DNA from 4 places in the Bacillus luti genome. Region 2 is predicted to be linked to each of the others. Evidence: riboswitches for the same ligand, from Rfam matches in the RefSeq annotation. Region 2 holds a riboswitch; each other region holds the start of a gene.
What was found. Region 2 has a riboswitch for thiamine pyrophosphate ahead of thiC (phosphomethylpyrimidine synthase ThiC). Riboswitches for the same ligand answer to the same signal wherever they lie in the genome.
Positions count from the first base shown of each region.

Region 1: it holds a riboswitch for thiamine pyrophosphate, as region 2 does, so the genes downstream of both, tenA (thiaminase II) here and thiC (phosphomethylpyrimidine synthase ThiC) in region 2, are expected to answer to the same signal.
Region 3: it holds a riboswitch for thiamine pyrophosphate, as region 2 does, so the genes downstream of both, thiT (energy-coupled thiamine transporter ThiT) here and thiC (phosphomethylpyrimidine synthase ThiC) in region 2, are expected to answer to the same signal.
Region 4: it holds a riboswitch for thiamine pyrophosphate, as region 2 does, so the genes downstream of both, tenA (thiaminase II) here and thiC (phosphomethylpyrimidine synthase ThiC) in region 2, are expected to answer to the same signal.

Region 1 covers NZ_CP040336.1:2,665,615-2,669,825, reverse strand. Annotated here, with positions in the region: gene pdxR (MocR-like pyridoxine biosynthesis transcription factor PdxR) at 1-1,032, shown strand, start outside; gene ddlB (D-alanine--D-alanine ligase) at 1,037-1,951, shown strand; TPP riboswitch at 2,025-2,130, shown strand; gene tenA (thiaminase II) at 2,257-2,946, shown strand; gene EUC40_RS13665 (ABC transporter permease) at 3,231-3,845, shown strand; gene EUC40_RS13660 (hypothetical protein) at 4,145-4,211, opposite strand, start outside.
Region 2 covers NZ_CP040336.1:196,751-200,961, reverse strand. Annotated here, with positions in the region: gene thiC (phosphomethylpyrimidine synthase ThiC) at 1-1,450, opposite strand, end outside; TPP riboswitch at 1,565-1,680, opposite strand; gene lldP (L-lactate permease) at 1,752-3,413, opposite strand; gene EUC40_RS00950 (magnetosome magnetite crystal formation protein family) at 3,710-4,027, shown strand; gene EUC40_RS00945 (metal-binding protein) at 4,088-4,211, opposite strand, start outside.
Region 3 covers NZ_CP040336.1:565,650-569,860, reverse strand. Annotated here, with positions in the region: gene EUC40_RS02935 (FeoB-associated Cys-rich membrane protein) at 1-124, opposite strand, end outside; gene feoB (ferrous iron transport protein B) at 141-2,129, opposite strand; gene EUC40_RS02925 (FeoA family protein) at 2,126-2,353, opposite strand; TPP riboswitch at 2,548-2,650, shown strand; gene thiT (energy-coupled thiamine transporter ThiT) at 2,736-3,395, shown strand; gene EUC40_RS02915 (sensor histidine kinase) at 3,604-4,211, opposite strand, start outside.
Region 4 covers NZ_CP040336.1:4,377,397-4,381,607, reverse strand. Annotated here, with positions in the region: gene EUC40_RS22215 (DUF3965 domain-containing protein) at 1-15, shown strand, start outside; gene EUC40_RS22210 (hypothetical protein) at 257-589, opposite strand; gene EUC40_RS22205 (SH3 domain-containing protein) at 595-1,755, opposite strand; TPP riboswitch at 2,025-2,136, shown strand; TPP riboswitch at 2,196-2,298, shown strand; gene tenA (thiaminase II) at 2,384-3,079, shown strand; gene EUC40_RS22195 (ABC transporter ATP-binding protein) at 3,048-3,797, shown strand; gene EUC40_RS22190 (ABC transporter permease) at 3,794-4,211, shown strand, end outside.

The DNA of each region.
Region 1 (4,211 bases), 2.5 Mb from region 2:
TTTCTTACTCGTATGTCCATTGAAGGGGATATCGTATTGAATTACGGATATGCAAAAGGTTATCGACCTTTAATGAATTATCTACTTCATTATATGGAAATGAAAGGTGTAGATATTTCGAACAAAGATATTTTAATTACAAATGGATTTACAGAAGGATTAGATATTGTACTCTCTTCTTTATCAAAGAAATCAGGGCGTGTTATTTGTGAGAATCCAACTCACCATGCTGCACTGAAGCTTTTTCGCTTGCATGGACTTGAAGTTCATGGGATTGATATGAATGATGATGGTATTGATACACATGAAGTAGAAAAAAGTTTAGGTGAAATGGATTTTGATTTTGCGTATTTAATTCCTTCTTATCATAATCCGACTGGCATTGTTACGAGTTCGGAGAAAAGAACGGAACTAATGAGATTATTTTCAAAATATAAGATTCCTATTATAGAAGATGGATTTAATGAAGAATTACGTTATTCAGGTTCACATTTAGCACCATTATTAACTTTTGCTGGAGCTGGTAATAACGTCATTTATATTAGTAGCTTTTCAAAGGTACTTTTTCCAGGGTTACGTGTAGGTTGGATTATAGCAGACAAAGAACTGATTCATTATTTAGAAAGTATAAAAAGGGCAAGAACGATTCACACATCTACTTTAGATCAAGCTGTTCTTTTTCAATATTTACATGAAGGATATTTTGAGAAATATTTAAAAAAGGCAAGATCTGTTTATAAGAAAAAATATGAGTTAGCTGTTGGAGCATGCAATCAGTACATTCCGTTTAAAAGAATGACTGGAGACGGTGGACTTCATTTATTTATAGAACTAGAAGAGCATATTAATGCCCGAACACTTTTACAAAAGTGTTTTGAGAAAGGAGTTACGTTTTCTCCGGGAGATGTTTTTTATTCTGACGGAGGAGGAGCAAACACTTTCCGATTAGGATTTTCACGTTTGAAAGAAAAGGAAATAGTTAGCGGGATTCAAATAATTGGTGATACATTAAAAAATGAAACTTGGAGTTGAGAAGATGAGAATTGGCGTTATTATGGGAGGAGTATCCTCTGAAAAACAAGTATCAATTATGACTGGAAATGAAATGATTGCACATTTAGATAAAAGTAAGTATGAAATCGTTCCAATTACGTTAAATGAAAAAATGGATTTAATTGAAAAAGCGAAAGACATTGATTTTGCGCTGCTCGCATTACACGGAAAATACGGAGAAGATGGTACGGTTCAAGGGACGCTTGAGAGTTTAGGTATTCCTTATAGCGGTAGCAATATGTTATCTAGCGGTATATGTATGGACAAAAATCTTTCAAAAAAGATTTTACGTTATGAAGGAATAGAAACGCCAGATTGGATTGAACTTACAAAAATGGAGGATCTAAACCTTGAAGAGTTAGAGAAGTTAGGGTTTCCGTTAGTGGTAAAACCTAACTCTGGTGGTTCGAGTGTTGGCGTGAAAATCGTCTATAATAAAAATGAATTAATTTCAATGCTGGAAACTGTATTTGAATGGGATTCAGAAGTAGTAATTGAGAAGTATATAAAGGGCGAAGAGATTACATGTTCCATTTTTGATGGGAAACAGTTACCTATCATCTCGATTCGACATGCAGCGGAGTTCTTTGATTACAATGCAAAATATGATGATACGAGTACAATTGAAGAAGTTATTGAACTTCCAGGTGAAATTAAGGAACGTGTAAATAAAGCTTCACTGGCTTGCTATAAAGCATTAAAATGTAGTGTTTATGCAAGGGTTGATATGATGGTGAAGGATGGAATTCCATATGTAATGGAGGTTAATACATTACCAGGGATGACACAATCAAGTTTATTACCAAAAAGTGCAGATGCGGCGGGCATTAATTATAGTAAACTATTAGATATGATAATTGAAACATCGTTAAAAGTTAGAAAAGAAGAAGGATTTTAAGATAATTGTACAATTAAAACTTTTGATAGTTCCACGAAGTATGCTATGATAATTACAATACGATAACTAAATATTTATCCACTAGGGGGGCCTGTTATAGGCTGAGATCAAATGAAATTTTGAGACTCTTAGTACCTGATCTGGTTAATGCCAGCGTAGGGAAGTGGGGAAGACAAGATATTTTATGCATAAATTAATATCGTCTATTTCACTTTCTTTACGCCTGTAAAGAAAGTTTTTTTATTTTACAGCTTTAATAAATGGGATAAATATTTGTGTTCTATAAATTACCTGGAGGGATTTAAATGACTTTTTCACAATCATTACGCAAAGAAGTAGATTCAATTTGGGAAGCTAGTTTTAATCATCCTTTTGTAAAAAAACTTGGAGAGGGAACGTTAGATTTAGCTAGTTTTCGCTATTATGTGCTTCAAGATTCATATTATTTGAGTCATTTTGCTAGAGTACAAACGTTAGGAGCTGCAAAAGCTCTTGAATTAGAAACGACTGCCCGTATGGCGCACCATGCTCAAAATACGTATGAGGCGGAATTATCCTTACATGAGAATTTTGCCAAAAAGCTAGGGATTACAAAAGAAGAAAAAAATCATTTTATCCCTGCGCCAACTGCATATGCGTATACTTCACATATGTATCGAGCTGCGTATGAGGGGCATTTAGGGGATATTATCGCAGCAATTTTACCTTGCTATTGGTTGTATTACGAAATTGGTGAACGTTTAAAAGCCAGCACGCCAGAAGAACCAATTTATCAAGAATGGATTTCTGCATATGGATCAGATTGGTTCCGTACGTTAGTTGAGGAACAGATCGCTCGGTTAGATGCTATAGCGGAGACAGTAACAGAGGCAGATCGTAATCGTATGAAACAGCATTTCATTATCAGTAGTCAATATGAATATTCATTTTGGGAAATGGCTTATACGTTAGAGAAATGGCCAGTGGATACAGACGTGAAAGATGTAATTGGATAAAGAATAGAGGTATTGCTATACATAGGTATAGACAATACCTTTTTTATAGTTTTTTGATGATCAAGACAAATGAAGAAAGGAAGTAAGAATTATATGAGGAAATTACGGTTATTAATATTTGAAAATATATAAATGAAAGTGTGTCATTTATATATTTTATTGTTTCCTTCCCCCGCAAAATGATGGGGCTTTTTTAATTCTATTAAAAATAGTAAAAGCTCGTCCAAACTTTTTAAATCTATCTTACATAATATATAGTAATGAATTTGAAAGGAGATGTTAGTATGTCCTATTCTTATGGTGAAGATTGTAAGGGTTACAAAAAGAAATATCATGATTGTTATAAAAGTAGTAAGTGTTATAACAAATATGATGGATATTATAAAAAATGTGATAAAAAGCATGAGGAAAACCCTTGGATTCATGTGAAAGTGGATTGTTGTGATGATAAAGAGGGCAAGCTTGTAAGAGCATCTGCTTTTAGAGCTATAAAAACGGGGATTCAAAATGTTCCAGCCGATACTTTTGTTAAAGTATTATTCCAAAATGAACAATTTGATTTAGCGAATGAGTATAATCCAACTACATCAATTTTTATTCCAAAGACAAGAGGCGTTTATTCTGTTATTGGAACGATTGCTTTTATCCCGAATAACATAAACGTAAATTATAGAGCGCGGGTAGAAATTCGTGTTAATGGAAATCCAGCAATTGCAATAGATAATGACTTTTTTGGTCCAATAAACTTTGCCAACGTCGTTGCTGTTTCATCAATCATTCAGTTGAATGCAGGGGATTTAGTCGAGATTTTTGCACAAAGTAGCGTAGCTGGAGTTATTTCTAATGTAGAAAACAGTACGCATTTTGAAGCTGCAAGATTTCCGTCTCCCAAAGCATAAGTGATATGAAATTTCATCAGTAATTTTTTCTAAGGACATTCCCTAATTTATATTTGACCTGCATTTATGCAGGTCTTTTTTTCGAGAAAAAGGGGACATTTCCGGGGATTTCTCAAAATAGAATCAATATTACGCTATACCTATACAGTTCTTTGAAAAAAGAGTAAAGTGTGGATAACGTATCTATGCGCTCGTAATCGATGATCGTAGCCCTTTTATCAAAACGTTAATCTGTCGGGATGGACGGAGAATCCAAAGGACGAAAAGACCATCCCATTTAGAGACAGTCTTTTTAGTTATTATAATCTAGCATTTATCAGTCCCAAAGACATGTTCTTTTCCTTTAAATTGGCACTGAAAATCTTA
Region 2 (4,211 bases):
GCCCTTTCGCAAGATCAGCCGCATGTGCTGCAATTTTGTACGTAATAACCCCCGTTCGAACATCATCTTTATTTGGCAATCCTAAATGTTCTTTCGGTGTTACATAACAAAGCATTGCAGTTCCGAACCAACCAATCATTGCAGCTCCAATTGCCGATGTAATATGGTCATAACCTGGTGCAATATCTGTCGTTAACGGTCCAAGTGTATAGAATGGCGCGCCCTGACAAATATCAAGTTCTTTTTCCATATTCTCTTTAATTAAATGCATTGGTACATGTCCAGGTCCTTCAATCATCACTTGCACATCATGTTTCCAAGCAATTTTCGTTAATTCACCAAGTGTTTCAAGCTCAGAGAATTGTGCTTCGTCATTTGCATCTGCAATCGATCCTGGACGTAATCCATCTCCAAGAGAGAACGAAACATCGTACTGCTTCATAATTTCACAAATCTCTTCAAAATGAGTATATAGGAAGTTTTCTTTATGGTGGAATAAACACCACTGCGCCATAATCGAACCACCACGCGAAACGATACCTGTCGTACGCTTTGCAGTAATTGGAATGTAACGAAGTAATACACCAGCATGAATCGTAAAGTAATCCACGCCTTGCTCCGCTTGCTCAATTAACGTATCACGATACACTTCCCACGTTAAATCTTCTGCAATTCCATTTACCTTTTCAAGCGCTTGATAAATCGGTACAGTTCCAACTGGTACAGGCGCATTACGAATAATCCACTCACGCGTCGTATGAATGTTTTTACCTGTAGATAAATCCATAATCGTATCTGCACCCCAGCGCGTTGCCCACGTCATCTTCTCTACTTCTTCTGCAATAGAAGAAGATACAGCAGAGTTTCCGATATTTGCATTTACCTTCACGTGGAAATTACGCCCGATAATCATCGGTTCTGCTTCCGGATGATTAATATTCGCGGGTAAAATAGCACGGCCTTCTGCAATTTCCTTACGAACAAACTCAGGGTCTACTCCCTCACGAATCGCAACGTATTCCATCTCAGACGTAATAATGCCATTACGCGCATAATGCATTTGCGTAACATTTGCACCTTGCTTCGCTCTAAGCGGCTGGCGATCCATTTGCGGAAAAACAGGTGTATGTTTCGAAGCCACTTTCACACCGTCATCCTCTGGTTTTACTTCGCGCCCTTCGTATGCTTCTACGTCTCCGCGCTCTACTATCCAAGAGTGACGCGGCGCCTGCAATCCCTTTTCCAGCTCCACTTTATACGCCGGATCCGTATAAGGACCGCTCGTATCATACACACGGACTGGAGGATTCGGGACGCCGTTCGTTTCGCTTTGTTCAATCTCACGCATCGGCACTTTCATGCCTGCGCGTGGTCCATCCACATATACTTTCTTACTCCCTGGTAAACTCGACTTCAATTCAATTTGCTCAGCTGAAACAGATTGTTTCATAACCTTTGTTGCCTCCCCTGTTCGTGACAAGGACGAGATATGGCCAGCGCATGCCAAAATAAAAAGAGCCAGGTCCATAAAAAAATAAGGACCTGGCTCATAAAAGACATCATTATGTAAAGCCGTTAACTTCCCTACGCTGGTACGAGCCAGATCAGGTCCAAAGGGTTAAGAAGATCACGCGCTTCTCTCTCAGCCTACGCATACGTTAGGCACCCCTAGTTTATCACTGATTTAATTTTCAATACTTTCCCATCATACACGATAATCTGAAAAATGCAAAGTTTATTTCTTTTATTGTTTATGGAATCATCCACGTTAAATAATATGCCTGCACATACGTCATAATACCAACAATAATGACGAAGAACAAACTATGCTTCACTGTAAATCGGAATAAATCTGATTCTTTTCCAGCAAGTCCAACTGCCGCACAAGCAATTGCAATCGATTGCGGAGAAATCATTTTCCCTGTTACACCACCCGTTGTATTTGCTGCAACGAGAAGCACTTCAGATACACCGACTTGCTGTGCTGTAATTGCTTGTAAGTTTGAGAACAGTGCGTTCGCTGACGTATCAGATCCCGTTAAGAATACGCCAATCCACCCTAGGAATGGTGAGAAGAACGGGAATAATCCGCCAGTTCCAGCTAGCGCTAACGCTAATGTAGAAGATAGGCCAGAATAGTTTGCGATAAATGCAAATCCTAATACGAATCCGATTGATAGAATTGGCATTTTCAGTTCATTTAACGTTTCTTTAAATGTCACTACTGCATCTTTTGCACTCATTTTCAAAATAAACATGGAAATGATGCAAGCAATTAAAATCGCTGTTCCAGTTGCTGATAATACATCAAGCTTCAAAATCGCCTCATAAGGCGTCGGTTTATTTACAATTGGCTCTGCTTTCATTACTAAATTGTGCAAGCCTGGAATTTCAAACTTAAATACAAGACTTTCTAAAGTGCCACCTGGAGCGAATAACGCCTTAAAGAAACTTTGACTCCAAATAATTACCATAACTGTTAATACGATAAATGGAGACCATGCCTTTACGACTTTTCCTAACGTTAATTTCGGCATCGATGCCGCTGTCGTTGTTGCAGCTACTTCACTATTCGCTTGCCCTGATTGATAGATTTCTTTCGGTTGCCATACTTTTAAGAACAGCGCCAAACTTACTAAACTTACAAGCGCCGATGTAATATCCGGAAGTTCTGGTCCTAAGAATGTCGCTGTAATAAACTGCGTAATTGCAAATGAACTACCCGCTACAAACAGCGCAGGCCACGTTTGCTTTACCCCTTTAAATCCATCCATTAAAAATACGATAAAGAACGGAACAAATAATGATAAGAACGGTAACTGATGTCCAGCCATTTGTCCGATCTTATGTGGATCAATACCCGTTACTTGTCCGGCAACTGTAATTGGGATTCCCATTGCGCCAAACGCTACTGGTGCAGTATTTGCGATTAAACAAAGACCAGCTGCATATAGAGGATTTAAACCAAGACCTGCAAGAAGCGCCGCCGTGATCGCTACCGGTGCCCCAAATCCTGCTGCTCCTTCTAAAAATGCTCCAAATGAAAATCCAATTAAAATAACGAGTAAACGGTGATCATTTGTAATAGATAATACAGATGCACGAATCACATCGAATTGACCTGTTTTCACAGAAATTTTATATAAAAATACCGACATAATGATGATCCAAGCGATTGGCCATAATCCGTATAAGAAACCATATCCGGTTGCTGCCATCGCCATCGTGAACGGCATCTTATAAGCGAACAGCGCTACTAAAATTGTAAGTACAACCGTAATAAATCCTGCCACATACCCCTTCATGCGGAAAACTGCTAAAGCTAAGAAAAAAAAGATAATCGGAATAAGTGCGACTGCCGCCGAAATCCAAATGTTTCCGAACGGATCATAAACTTGTGTCCATGTGTTCATTGTTCTCTCCCCCTAAAGAATCCCCTTTTAAATAGAATAACCTCATCAATAGACTATCAGGTCATCATACCTTTTAGCCTAAAAATAAAAAACGTTTAGGAAAACGTTTTCAATTACTTCCATTTATACTTTAGCACATTATTTTCTAGCAAAAAAGATTTTTTTGAAAATTTTATCTTTTTTCCAGGAAATCTTACAAAATCGTCATGTTCCTGTAATGTTCATCGATAGAAAGCTTGCCAAAACTATTGCATAATAATAGTATAACAACAGACATTATTCATGAGGTGATATATATGAACGGAAACAAAATATTAGCTGCTTTATCATACTTTAGTGTACTATTTGCCCCTATCTTATTCCCTATTATCGTTTGGATTGTAGGCGATGCTGAAACAAAACCACATGCAAAACGTGCTCTATGGACACACATTATTCCAAGTATCGCTACATTCATCGGCGTAGCTATTTTAGGAATTATGGGTATCGGATCGGATCAACCAGACGTAACACTTGGAATCGGAGCAATGATTGTCTTATGTATTTGCGGCATCATTAGCTTATACTACTTCATTTGGAATATCGTGAAAGGTATTAAAGTGCTGAAAGCATAATTTCCTTTTTAAACAAACGTTTGATTAAAAAAAGACACTTGCAATTTGCAAGTGTCTTTTTTATCTTCTGCGTTTCTTCTTTTTTCTCATCATTTTCTTTCGGCGCGTATTCACTTTATCCGCTATAATGTGGAGCGTACTCGCTACGACAATTCCCATTACGAACGTTACAAGTTCAACCTCA
Region 3 (4,211 bases), 370 kb from region 2:
ACTGACATGACTTATTTAAAGAACATGCTGCGCATTTTCCTTTTTTACTTCTCTTTACAAAATTAACTAACGTATATGCTGCATAACCAAAAATGATAGCTCCAATTATAATATTGACCATCACCACAATACATCTCCTTCTAGAATCCGAGTAAGGATCCAACTTGGTATATAATGAGCGTTAATACATAAGCAACTACGAGTGGATAAACGACTGAGAAAATCGTCCACTTCGCTGATCCTGTTTCACGTTTAATAACAGCCACCGTCGCTAAACACGGAACATATAATAAAATAAAGAACATAAATGCATAAGCTGATAATGCTGTATAATGTGCTCCCATTACATTTCCAAGCACATCTTCTTTAACCGCATAAATGATTGCCATTGTTGAAACAACAACTTCCTTCGCTAAAAATCCTGTTAAAAGGGATGCTGCAGCTTGCCATGTTCCAAAACCAAGTGGGGCAAACAGTGGTGCAATAAATCCACCAATCATTGCTAAATAACTGTCTCCCATATCAACACCAAATCCTGATGGACCTGCATAATTTAATAACCAAATGACAACCGATCCACCGAAGATGAATGTACCAGCTTTACGAACAAATCCTTTCCCTTTCTCCCATGTGCTCAGCCATAATGTTTTTGCTTGTGGTACACGGTAAGGTGGTAATTCAATTACGAAAATAGATTTTTCCGCTTTCAAAATCGTAAGAGACATAATTTTTGTAACGAGTAATGCCAGAACAATACCTGCAACATATAAAGAAAATACAACAGTCGCCTGACTATTAGGGAAGAATACTCCCGCAAATAATGCATATACAGGTAAACGTGCTGAACAAGACATAAATGGTGTTACTAAAACTGTAAGTAAACGCTCTTTCTCTTGTTCAATCGTTCTCGCCGCCATAATTCCTGGAACGTTACATCCAAAACCGATAATCATCGGAATAAAAGCTTTACCGTTTAAGCCAAAGAACTCCATAATCCTATCCATAACAACTGCAATTCGCGCCATATATCCTGAGTCTTCTAATAATGAAATGAAAAAGAATAGTGCAAAGATTTGTGGCACGAATACTAATACAGCACCAACACCAGCAATAATACCTTCTGTAACGAGTGCTTGAATAAAATCAGAAGCACCAACACTTGTAAGTCCAGCCGTTACCCAATCCGTAAGCTGCCCACCAAAAAATCCATCTAACATATCAGATAACGGTGTCCCAATCCACGTAAACGTAACCTGAAAAATAAAAAACATAACTGCTAAAAAGATTGGAAGTCCTAAAATTTTATGCGTAATTAACCTATCAATTTTTTCCGAAAAAGGAATTTTTCCTTCTTTCTCATGCTTCATAACATTTGTTTTTAACTTTTCAATATACGCTTCACGAGTCTTGTAAATATGCTCCTCTAACGTACAATCAAGTTTTTCTTCTAAGCGAGATCGAACGGCTACAAGTTCCTTATAAATTGGTAGTGCTTTCATTTCTTTTTCTACTACTTCGTTATTGCTTAAAAATTGAAGGGCTAGCCATCTTGGATGCTCATAATTCGCTGTCTCTAAAAGAGTAATTACTTCTCTAATCCCTTCATCCATTTGTAAACCATATGAAATAATGAATGAGTTTTTATCTTTTTTGTCATTTTCTTTAAGAGTCGTAAGTAATTCTTCACAGCCTTTTCCACTTCTTGCAACAACAGGAATGACTGTTACTCCTAGTAATTCTGATAACCGCTTTACATCAATGACAATTCCTCTTTGCTTCGCCACATCAACCATATTTAGACCAATTGAAACGGGCTTACCAAATTCAAGTAATTGCAACGTTAAATGCATATTTCGTTCAAACTGCGAAGAATCCACGATATTTAACATATGATTAAATTCTTCTGTTAGTAGAAAGTTTGTTACAACACCTTCATCACGTGAAACTGGATTTAAATCATAGACGCCTGGTAAATCAATTAATGTTCCTTGCTTATCTTTTAATTTACCAACCTTCTTTTCTACTGTTACACCGCTCCAGTTTCCTACATATTCATAAGAACCAGTAAGTGCATTAAATAATGATGTTTTCCCTGTATTCGGATTCCCTAGCAAAGCTACCTTATTCACGCTAATTCCACCTTTATCATTTTCGCGTCACAATGACGAATACTAATTAACTGTCCACGACACTCCAATGTACAAGGACCTTTGAACATCGCTTTCTGTTTCATGCGAAGTTCGCTTCCTTCAGAAAGACCGAAAGCAGCCAGTCTTCTCTTTAGTAACTGATCTAACGACTGAATACTTTTTACTAACACTTTCTCGCCAATTTTAATATCTACTAAGCTCATAACCTTCCCCCTCAGAAGAGAATGATAATTATTTTCAAAAGAATTATAGCACACTCTATTTCTCTTGTACTATATCTTTTTGCTTCATATTTATTAACATTTCAATACAATTCTATTTCAATAATTGTCATAACAGATTCGTTTGCCATTCTCATCCATTTCGCTTACAATAAACAATAGCAAATAAAGAATCTCGTTATCACAGGGGGAGCCATGCTGCTGAGAGGGAACACCTTCGTTCCGACCCTTCGAACCTGTTAGTTAATGCTAACGCAGGGATTGTGCAAACGTCCGAAATACATACCTCTTTTTTATTTACGTATTTCGTATCCTCCTATGATAATGTTCTTTTTTGTACAACTTGGATTTAGGGGGAGACAACATGCGTAACACCAATTTACAAGCGATGATCGAATCTGCTATTCTTGCAGCCTTCGCCATGATTATCGATATTTTACCATTATCACTTAAACTTCCAACAGGTGGTTCCATTTCATTTGCAATGATTCCTATTTTTATTATCGCATACCGCTGGGGCTTCAAAATGGCTTTCTTAGGAGGATTAATTTGGGGACTATTACAAATTGTCGTAGGAGATGCTTACATCTTAACACCTATTCAAGCATTCATTGAGTACTTCATTGCCTTTGCTTTTATTGGATTTGCTGGTTTATTCTATCGTCCAATTCAAAATGCTCTTCTTTCATCTAATGAAGACCAATCCAACTTAGGTAGCCGTAAAGATAAACCTGCATCAAAGCAAAACAAAAAAAAGAAAGCACTTGTTTACATGATCCTTGCAACATTTGTCGGTAGCTTTGCACGCTACTTCTGTCACTTTATCGCCGGTATTATTTTCTGGGGACAATATGCACCGAAAGGTCAATCTGCTGTGCTATATTCATTAATTGTAAACGGTAGTACAATGCTTGGTTCTTTCGCCTTATGCACAGTATTACTATTCCTTTTATTTAGAACTTCACCACGCTTATTCAAAAGCATCGGTGCTTCTCAAATAAATGCAAACAAAAAAAGCGCTTAATAAGCGCTTTTTTTTCATATCGTAATATCAATTAAAAATACAATAAATGCACAAAAGAAAATAAATACCATTATACTTAGCCAATTGCTATGCACGGTTCATCGACTCCTTACATAACCTCATATTCTAACCAGATTATATCGCTTAAAAATAAAGATTAGGTAAAGATAATATGAAAATAAATTAAAAAAAGCGTAGCATGCATCATCTACGCTTTTTTCTGTAAATAGAAGTAAAATAACACACCATCTTCTGTATTTTCTGCCCCATATTCAGCATCGTGCAGTTCTAAAATATTTTTTGAAATCGCAAGACCAAGCCCTGTTCCCCCCTGTGAACGCTGGCGAGCTGCATCCACGCGATAAAAACGATCCCAAATTTTATCTAACTGCTCTTCTTCAATGTGAGTACCTTTATTTTCAATACATACTTTTATACGACCTTTTTCATCTATTGTAGAAACAATAATATCTTCCTTATTTGGTGTATAACGTATCGCATTCGTAATGAAGTTCACAATGACTTGTTCAATCCGGCCTTGATTTGCCATCACTTCAAATGGACCTATATTTTTATGAACACGAAGTTCTTTTTTCTCTATTTCCACAGAAAGATGTTCACATATGTCTTCAATTACTGTATCAATATAAAATAAATCCTTTTTCATTTTATACGTGCCTGACTCAAATTTAGCTAACTCAAGCATATCCAATATTAACGTATCCATTTTGTCTACTTCTCGTTCCATCGCTTGAAAATAGTATTCTTTTTTATGTTCAGCTACCCCATCTTTTAAAATGGAAATACAGCTTTTCA
Region 4 (4,211 bases), 1.0 Mb from region 2:
TATGCTTGTGGATAAACAGTACTGTTTATATGAAAAATTAATATAAATTAAAAAGGATCTCAAGTTTATGTGAGATCCTTTTTTTGTTAGTAAAACAAGGAGAAAGTAATTAAGATGAGAAATAACATTCCATAAAGGAGAAGTTGTGCAGTATAACTTCCTTGTATACCGAAAAAAGTATTCATTTTTTCATATAAATTCAATATATATTTCATTGGAGTATCTTTGAAAGATTGGTACACAGTGTCTCCTCTTTCTAAGCTTCTTGTTCATGTTTTTTATTATTAGGGACATTCACGTATCTAGCTATGAATAATAAAATAGCCATAAAAAATACAGGAAATACGGTAGATAAATACAAACCGTTACTAATTACATTTGTTATAAGGGCACTTAATAGAAAAAGAGCGTTATAAATGTGTGCAATTTTTTGTTTTAGTTGCACTTGGAATGATTCCATCATAATTTCTAAAGTAACAAAAGCAATGATAATAGATAAAAATACAGTGTTTGTATTATAAATGATTAAACAACAGATTAAGCCTAAAAAGGCCAAGTATTCAATTAAGAGAGGTATATTGCGTGGCATACAATTTACCTAACTAAATATGGCAGTGGATTGACTGCATTTGTTTTTTCAAAATTCCATTCTCCATTGTGTAACTCAAAGTGGAGATGTTGTCCGTATGAATGCCCTGTATTTCCCATATGACCTAATAGTTGTCCAGTTTGTACTTGATCACCGGCTTGTACAGTGCGATCTTTCATATGAGCATAAACTGTTGTATATAATTTCCCATTAATTTGATGGGCGATGAACACGACATTACCATAACTAGCCGAATAATAAGACTTCACAACTTTACCTGCAGCGGCAGCTTGAATGGATACGTTCCCTTGAGCTGCAATATCTATACCATAATGCATTTGTTCCCAGCGCATATCAAAGGTTGAGCTAACTCTTCCTTGAGCAGGGAATTTGAAAGCTGCTGGAATGGATGAAGGTTGAGCGGTTTTAGCTTGTGATTGCGGTTGGTTTTGTACTACATAGTGTTTTGCCACATATCCGTACCCTGTACCAAAACGAATTTTATACCAAGTTCCTACAGTTTCTACTACTTGCACTTGTGTACCATTTTGTAATGAACCAAGTAGAGAACTACTTGTACTAGCATTACTACGTACATTGAGTTTTGGTGTTGCAACTGTGTACTTCGTATTATTTTGAACTGTAATTCCTTTTACTAAAGGTTGTGAGCCATTAGATATGAATGCTTTTTGTACATAACCTGTTTGACCATTATGTAAAATCTTATACCATTCACCTTGTTCTTCTTGAATGGTAACGAACTTTCCATTCGGTAATACATCTAAAATTGAAGATTCTAGATTAGGTTCAGAGCGAACGTTTAATGCATTAGCATTGACGATGTATTGATTATTAGATTGAAGTTTGTTTTTTAGTAGAATAGTATCTTTTTGCACGTAACCTACTTTATTATTAACAGATACTTTATACCAATCATTCGTTTTTTCAAGTATGTTCACTTTCGTATTAAAGCGGATTTTATCAATAGATACGCTATTTATATTGTCTTCTTTATGTAAAGTTGCTTGATCCACTTTGACATATCCAGTTTTAACATTAGATAATTGTTCAGCATTTGCTTTTTGTACATTTGTTTCTCCCATAGAAGGTAGTAAAGAAGCAATTGCGACAGTAGTTGCTGTTAGAGCAGTAGCTTTCATATTCATATAATAGAGACCTCCTCTAGTTGTATAGTTGTAATTTTATTATAGTATAAAGATATAATATAGTGGGTTTATTCACATAAATGTAATATGAAATCAATATAAAAATAAATTTTTTGAGAATAATTATTTCTTTTTATCCAATTAATTAGGATATTGATTTTGAAAATAAAATATAAGTGTTGTATAGCTTTGTTATTTTGTTGACAATTAAGAAAATTAAAACAGTTGATGATGTCTTATGACGATGTTATACTGACAGTGATAATTTTATAGTTTGCTAGGAGAGCTGGTGTTGCCAGCTGAGAGTGGGCCGTAAGCCTTTGATCCTTTTCATTACCTGATCTAGATTATGCTAGCGTAGGGAAGCAATTCGGACAATAACTATGAGTCCCCGTTTCTTTGCGTATAGAAACGGGGCTTTTTGATTTAAAAATTTCATATTGAACCACTAGGGGTGCTTGATGTGCTGAGAGAGGAATAATCCTTAACCCTTACAGACCTGATCTAGGTAATACTAGCGAAGGGAAGTGGAACATCGAATAAATGTATAATTTTATTTGCTGTAACCACTTCTTATATAGAGAAGTGGTTTTTTATTTAAATACACATATTGAAAGGGGAAATAGTAATGAAATTTTGCGATAGATTATTAGAAACTGTGCAACCTGTTTGGGAGAAAAGTCATAATCATCCGTTTGTAGTAGGTATGGGGAATGGTACGTTAGAAAAAGATAAATTCCAATATTATATTATACAAGATTATTTGTATCTGCTAGATTATGCAAAGCTATATGCGATTGGTGTTGTAAAAGCAACGAATCCACAAATAATGGGAAAGTTTGCTGAACAAATTGATGGAATATTAAATGGAGAAATGACGATTCATAAACAATATGCAAAAAGACTGGGTATTTCTGTAGAAGAAATGGAATCTGCAAAACCATCAGCTAAAAATTTAGCTTATACAAACTATATGATGTCAGTATCTCAAAATGGAACACTGGCAGAATTAATAGCAGCACTTCTTCCGTGTATGTGGAGTTACTGGGAGATTGGAAAGCGTTTAAATGATATTCCTGGAGCGAGAGATCATGAGTTCTTTGGTGAGTGGATTCAAGGATATAGTTCTGAAGAATACGGTAATCTTTGTATTTGGTTAATAGATTTATTAAATGAAATGGCAGCTGGGAAGTCAGAGAAAGAACTAGACCGATTAGAGGAGATTTTCTTATATTCCAGTCGATTTGAATATTTATTCTGGGATATGTCCTATCGTAAGGAGATGTGGGGATTTGAGGAGCAAGAACATACTACAGTTTCATAATGTTTCTTTTCATTATGATGAGAAACCGATCATCAATGAATTAAATGCTTCTATACAAGAGAAAGAATTTGTAAGTATTATCGGACCAAGTGGTTGCGGGAAAAGCACTTTATTTCGCCTTATTACAGGCTTAGAAGAAGCAAGTGCTGGACAAATAGAGCTGACAGAAACAAAGAGTCACCCTGTAGGATATATGCCTCAAAAAGATATGCTTTTGCCGTGGAGAACAATTATTGAAAATGCTGCCCTGCCACTAGAGTGCCAAGGTGTACCAAAGAAAGAAGCGCAAGTGAAGGCAAAGGAACTGTTACATAAATTCGGTTTACAAGGATATGAGGAAAAATACCCGAAAGATTTATCTGGCGGTATGAGGCAGCGCGTATCTTTTATCCGAACTTTATTAACAGGCGGGGAAATATTATTACTAGATGAACCGTTTAGTGCATTAGATGCCTTAACGAAGGCATCATTGCAAGAATGGTTGTTTGAACAATGGAAAGAGTGGGAAAAAACAATTTTATTCATCACTCATGATGTTGAAGAAGCGCTATTCCTTTCGAATCGAATTTTAGTAGTGGAGGAGCAGCCGATAATGACATTGACTGAGCGGATTGTGCCACTTGATCATAATCGAACACGAAAGGATTTATATAAACCGGACGTGTTAGCGCTGAAAGAGGAGCTTCTTAGTATGTTACAAAGGCAGGTACTTGTATGATAAGCCGATTGAAAGAATTAGTTCCTGCCATTACTCTTTCAAGTATTTTACTCGTTATGTGGGAAATAGGAGCAAGAATTGTAGATGAGATGTACATTTTACCGTCACCGTCTGCAATTGTAATAAAGATATGGAAACTAAAAGACATATTATTTACGGTTCATTTACCGGCAACGTTATACGTCGTTTTAATAGGTGTTGTTATTTCTATCGTACTAGGTGTGGGACTCGCAATGTTAATGAATGCGAGTACATGGATGGAAAGAGCATTTTATCCATTATTAGTTGCCTCACAAACGATTCCGATTACTGCGCTTGCTCCGCTCTTCGTTTTATGGTTTGGATACACAATCTGGAGTAAAGTCGTTGTTACAGTTTTAATTACGTTTTTCCCGATTGCGGTCAATACGTACG